DNA from 2 places in the Marinomonas maritima genome. Region 1 is predicted to be linked to the other one. Evidence: predicted binding sites of a transcription regulator. Region 1 holds the regulator's gene; the other holds the start of a gene.
The links. Region 1 encodes FliA, which starts transcription of late flagellar genes. Its sites were predicted from a motif close to CTAAAGTTNNNNNNNNNNCNGCCGATA; they were not measured.
Positions count from the first base shown of each region.

Region 1 (3,152 bases):
CCTGACATGCGGCAAGCGATACGGAAGGTCCGTGATGCTGTGGGCCCTGATGCAGTCATTTTGTCAAATCAACGTCTGCCTACAGGCGAGATCGAAATAGTTGCCGCTTTGGATTATGACGGATCTTTGCCTTCTAGTATGACCTCTAAGCGTTCGTCTGCTCCTCGCCCTGAACCACATGCAAACCCTAGCTCGGATTATTTAGAGCGAATAGAGAGAGCAAAGCAGCAGACAGCACCTCCAACTAATACACCCAGCATTCAATCCGAGCAGCTAAATAAGTCTTCTACAGCGCAGTTTAATATGCCTCCACTCGCTGAAGATAAAGAAGACCCTCGGGTGGAAGAGGCTCTATCTGTACGAAATAATGATAGTGCCAAGCAATTGCGTGAGATGGAGCTAGAGCTTCAAAATGTCCGTGCTATGCTGGAGCGGCGGCAGAATGAAGGGAGCGGTGATTCCAAGATAAGCGCAGTTGAGCAGAGGGCCCGTGAAAAATTAAAGGGGTTGGGGTTGTCTGAGTTTGTTGTTTCTAGGTTGATAGATGATATCGATTTAAAAGGACGGGAGGATGACTGGAATCGTCTACTTGCGCATTTGGCTGATTATATCCCTGTTCGTTCGAGTTCTACTGAGCTTAAAGGCTGTATCGCTTTTATGGGGCCAACAGGTGTCGGGAAAACGACTTCTATAGGTAAGATCGCTGCTCAGCATGTATTAAAGCATGGCTCTGAGGGGGTGGTGTTAATTACGACTGACAGTTATCGTATTGCTGCCCATGAACAGTTAAGAACCTTTGGTCGTATTCTAAATGTTCCTGTCGAAGTGGTTAATGAATACTCAGATTTAAATGAAGTGTTGGCAAAATACGCACATTACTCTTTAGTTCTTGTTGATACTGCTGGAATGAATCCAAGGGATTCTAATCTTGAGCGACAGCTTCTAATGATGAAGCGAGCAAGGGCTAGTCTTAAAAAATTGCTAGTATTGCCTTGTACAAGTCAAAGGCAAGTATTAAAAACAGTTGTCGATATTTACTCTCAAGTTCAACTAGATGGCTGTGTTTTGAGTAAACTTGATGAATCTGCTTCACTTGGCGAAGCGATTAGTGTAGTTATTGAAGAGGGCTTACCTGTCGTATATATAGCAGATGGTCAGCGTATACCTGATGATATTGAGCCAGCTAGAGCACATAACTTGATTAGTCGAGCTGTTTATACAGCGGAGCATTATAATCAGCTCTACGGGTCATTAAAGTATGGTAGTTAGTAAAGATATGTTATTACTGAAAGCGTTACGCTGAACTATGTAGTACAGTTTGATTAGCGCAACTAACTTAAATAGTGAAGGTTGCTTAGAATATTTTATGCAGACCAAAAATGGATACAATACATACTCAAAAAAAGCGGCGCTTTCGATTGATTCGATTGTTGAGCAGTATGGGTATTTGGTAAAAAAAATTGCCTATCACCTATTGGCTCGATTACCCGATAGTGTCGATATAGATGATTTAACTCAGGCTGGTATGATGGGGTTGATTGAGGCCTATAAACGCTTTGAATCCACCAAGGGTGCCAGCTTTGAAACCTATGCTGGCATTCGTATTCGCGGATCTATAATGGATGAGGTGCGAAAAACAGATTGGGCGCCGCGTTCTGTTAGGCGAAATGGAAGGGCGGTTACGAATGCAATTAAAGAGTTAGAGGCCAAATTCGGGCGTGAGGCCTCCGATATGGAAGTGTCGGCTCATATGGGGATTAGTATGGGGGAGTATCATGAAATGATTCATTCCTCTATGTCTACCCAATTATTTAGCTATGAAGAAATGCTAGACTCTGATACAACTAATTTAGAATATATCGATTCAGAGTTTGAAAATGCACCTTACTCTTTAGTTGAAGAAGGTGGTTTCCAGAGTCAATTAGTAAAAGAGATTGACACTCTTCCTGAAAGAGAGAAATTAGTTTTATCTCTTTACTATAATGAAGAGTTAAATTTAAAAGAGATTGGCGCTGTTTTAGGTGTCAGTGAATCAAGAGTCAGTCAAATCCATAGTCAAGCGGCTATGCGATTGCGAGCTCGATTAAGTGATTGGCGAGATTAAATTATGAGTTCTGAAATATTACCTTTTGGGTGTGGAGGGTGCATTGGATAAAAACATGAAGATCCTGATTGTTGATGATTTCTCGACAATGAGACGAATCATTAAAAACTTACTACGGGATTTAGGGTTTACCAATACGGTTGAAGCGGATGATGGAACGACTGCGTTGCCTATACTTCAAGCTGGAACAATCGATTTTCTTGTAACCGACTGGAATATGCCGGGTATGACTGGTATTGAGTTGCTTCGTGCAGTTCGTGCCGATGAAAAATTGAAGAGTATACCTGTTCTCATGGTAACCGCAGAAGCTAAACGTGATCAAATTATCTCTGCAGCTCAAGCAGGAGTGAATGGTTATGTTGTTAAGCCGTTTACCGCAGTTGCTCTCAAAGAAAAAATTGAGAAAATATTCGAACGAATAGACGCTGCAAAATAGGGGCTTTAGATGTCAAATGTATTGGGCTCTGGATTAGTGGAATTTGAAAGTCTAGTAAAAGACGGTGCTGTAGAACTGTTAAACCACCTTGAAGTGGGTGATTTTGGTGCTGCTATTAAAATAATCCAAGAATTAAGCGAGGCTCGTCATAATAGCTTCTATAACGAAGTGGGTCATTTGACGCGGAGTTTGCATGATGCTATTCGTGATTTTCAAGTTGATTCTATAGATTTGGTCGTTGGTGAGGGTGGGAATGATTCTGCTACAAAAATCACCGATGCCTCGGATCGATTGAATTATGTTATTGAGACGACCAATGCTGCTGCCAATAAAACCATGGATATGGTCGATAGTAGCGTTCCTGTGGCTAGTGAATTACAGAGTCAGGCCAGAGAACTGCGAAAAGATTGGAGTCGATTAATACAGCGTGACTTAACACCACAAGAGTTTCGAGACTTATACAAACGCATAGATGTCTTTTTATCGTATGCGGATGATTGTGCCACCACTTTGCATTCAAACCTCAACACAATTCTTCTAGAGCAGGGTTATCAAGATCTAACAGGTCAAGTGATCACTAGAGTGAATGATTTAATTCGAGATGTGGAAGAA
Region 1 is NZ_JAMZEG020000003.1:106,416-109,567, reverse strand. It holds gene flhF (flagellar biosynthesis protein FlhF) at 1-1,269, shown strand, start outside; gene M3I01_RS12600 (RNA polymerase sigma factor FliA) at 1,367-2,104, shown strand; gene M3I01_RS12595 (chemotaxis response regulator CheY) at 2,160-2,540, shown strand; gene M3I01_RS12590 (protein phosphatase CheZ) at 2,550-3,152, shown strand, end outside.

Region 2 (3,152 bases), 160 kb from region 1:
TGTGGTTGGGATTTTAAAGAAGTCTCGTCAAGATGTTGTGTCTTGTGTTGCCCAAATAGAGGCTGATAGAGCAGATTCCGTACCTGCTGTTTTTACTGAAATTCGAGTTCACTTTGTGGTGACGGGGCGCAAACTGAAAGAAAGCGTTGTTGCTCGTGCGGTTAAGTTATCAGCGGAAGAATATTGCTCTGCGTCATTAATGTTGGAAAGAGGTGGTGTGAAAATTGTCCATAGCTTTGCAATAATTGATATAGAATAATCTGCTTTTAAAAGAATTTTTAAAAAGAGCCTTGAGGCTCTTTTTTTATTTTATAAGTAATTTGGTGTCCCCACCAGGACTCGAACCTGGAATAGCTGCTTAGGAGGCGGCCGGTATATCCTGTTTACCTATGAGGACTTATATTGAGGCGTGATTTATACATCAATTATGTTTAGATTACAAATGTGAGTCGAGCTTGTATGGTGTTGATTCTTATGGTTTTTAAGCCCGTCCTAAAGTGTGCTTACTACTAATTGGACGTGTTGAGCCCCTCGCTGTATAAACTTTATTTTTGCTGCTATGACCTTGAAGTAGCTCGAAGAGGTGTTTGTTGCGTTTTTGTAAGGTGTTTAAAACTCGAGCGTTTGTATTGTTTTGTGTTTTGCATTTTTTCAGTAGCGTTTCACAATCTTGCATTAATAGACGAACATTATCCATAGAACTGTCTTGTAGGGTAAGCCAGCTTTTAAATTCTTCTTCAGAGGGTTTTTTCCGATCGACAATGTCAAATTTAATAAGAATATTCACTCTTTTTTCATTGAGCTTATTCATTTCATCAAGGAGGGCTTGTTTTTGTTCGGATAGGGTAATAATAGTTTCGCTGTCCAATTGCCCATAAGCTAGTCGTTCTTCATCAAGGAGCGAAGAGAGTTTTTCTAATATCTCTTTGCTTCTTATGAATATAGGGGCAATAGGGATCATAGGGCAAACCGTTCACAGACTGTATAGAGTGTACAGTCTAGAATAGAGAATCCATAGAAGCCATATTATTCGCAAGCTTCTGCGTATCTATTTTATATTCGCCTGCAGCGATAGCGCTTTTGATTTGTTCTACTTTTTCCATGTCAACATCTGGCAAGTTGCCAATTTTAGAATGCTGATTTTGTAGGGTTTGTGCTGTACCGCTTAATTTAACGGTATCCTCAGCTAAAGTGCCGCCATTTTTTACACTGCTTTGTTTCTCTGTCGTACTAACAGTTGCATCGTCTTTTTGCGAGCGTTCACTTTTATTGATCGTGCTCTGGTTTGATAGACCTGTAAGGTGTATTGCCATTGGGTTTTCCGCCCTTTAATGATTTGCCTGTCTATGTTGTCGGCAAGATCCACAAAAACTTTAATGAAAAGCTTCAGAAAAAAAGAATATATAAACTGCCGGTCAGTCTGTACTCAATAGTTTACAAGAACCTCACTGTCAGTTACAACTTTGGCGTATATAATTCTTTCAGAACTTGTGTTTTGGACACGTATTTGTTGTCCTTCTACACCATTCTCTAAAGCAACACCATTCATTTTGACGGTAATGCTGCCACTTTTTGCTGTTATTAATACGACATTACCTTTTTTTACAAGCATTGGGGGGGTCGTTAGATTAACAGTAATAAAGGTGTTAATGCGCAAGTTTCGTGATGCGACTTGCCCGTAAGGAGGATTTTTCTTTGTAAAAACATGTCCTCTTAAACTAGATAAGTCGACTTCACCCACATCCGTATTTGACTTACTGATGACTTGGCCGCGATTAATTGGGGTGATGGTTTTTATAGCCGGAATCATGATGGATTGGGTGACGGGAGCATAAGATTTCCACGTAGGGTTGTTGCAACTGATTTCATAATTTGTGCGTTTGGTCGCGTCTGGTCTCTGATTGCGGATTTGAATCGACTCACTATCGCAAGCAGGTAAATAATTGAGTGCGGCTACATTGTTTAATGTAATGTTAATAACCGCATCTGGATATATTTCTGCCAGTCTAGGGATCTCTACTTGGTTTATGTAGTGATTAATTTGGTCTTCAGTAGATAGGGCAAATGTTAAACTGGCTTGAAAACAAATGAAGGCTAAGCTTAGCCTTATGATTCGCATGATTCGCTCACTTTGTTTATTATGATGTTATAAATAAGATAGTTAGTAAAATATTAGAAAGCACTTTATCATTGGATGATGCATTTTAACAATTTTGAGGTTATACCTCAGTATAATGTTTACACATTTTGGAGGCGTTTATGGCTGGAGTTTTGGATACTGTTAACCAACGTACGCAGCTTGTAGGGGAAAATCGACTTGAACTGCTGTTGTTTCGCCTGAATGGTAAGCAAATTTACGGCATCAACGTCTTTAAAGTGAAAGAAGTTCTTCAGTGTCCGAAGCTAACGACTATGCCGCACAGTTCTCCTGTGGTCAGGGGGGTTGCTCATATTCGTGGTGGAACTATTCCAATTTTAGACTTGGGGTTGGCAACAGGCGCGAGCCCGATGGAGAATATCAGTCAATGTTTTGTCATTATTACGGAGTATAATCGTCGAATTCAGGGCTTTTTGGTTCGTGGCGTCGAACGTATCGTAAACATGAACTGGAGTGATATTCAGCCGCCACCAAAAGGGTTGTCGAACGATAACTATTTGACTGCTGTTTGTCAGGTCGACAAAGAAATGGTTGAGATTATCGATGTTGAGCAGATCCTATCTGAGGTTGCTCCTACACGACAGGATATTTCGGAAGGCATCGTCAATGCTGATGTAACAGAAAATGCTAAAAAACATCATATACTTATTGTTGATGACTCTTCGGTCGCGCGTAAACAAATTAAGCGTTGTATGGAGCAGGTTGGTTTTTCCACCACTGTTTTATGTGATGGTCGCGAAGCGCTTACTTTCCTACAAAACATGGTTGCTGAAGGGAAAGACGTCACGCAGGAGTTTTCTATGGTTATTTCTGATATTGAAATGCCAGAGATGGATGGGTATACGCTGACGACAGCTATTCGTAATGATAGTCGGCTACAAGATTTATTTATTCTTCTTCATACTTCTTTAAGTGGTGTTTTCAACGAAGCGATGGTGAAAAAAGTCGGGGCGGATGGTTTCTTGGCGAAATTCCAACCAGATGAATTGGCTCG
Region 2 is NZ_JAMZEG020000003.1:264,673-267,824, reverse strand. It holds gene M3I01_RS13325 (OsmC family protein) at 1-259, shown strand, start outside; tRNA gene M3I01_RS13320 (tRNA-Arg) at 322-397, opposite strand; gene M3I01_RS13315 (flagella synthesis protein FlgN) at 482-961, opposite strand; gene flgM (flagellar biosynthesis anti-sigma factor FlgM) at 999-1,313, opposite strand; gene flgA (flagellar basal body P-ring formation chaperone FlgA) at 1,427-2,119, opposite strand; gene M3I01_RS13300 (chemotaxis protein CheV) at 2,260-3,152, shown strand, end outside.
Region 2: a site for FliA is predicted at 1,351-1,377, ahead of flgM (flagellar biosynthesis anti-sigma factor FlgM). Genes of this name have one in related genera too.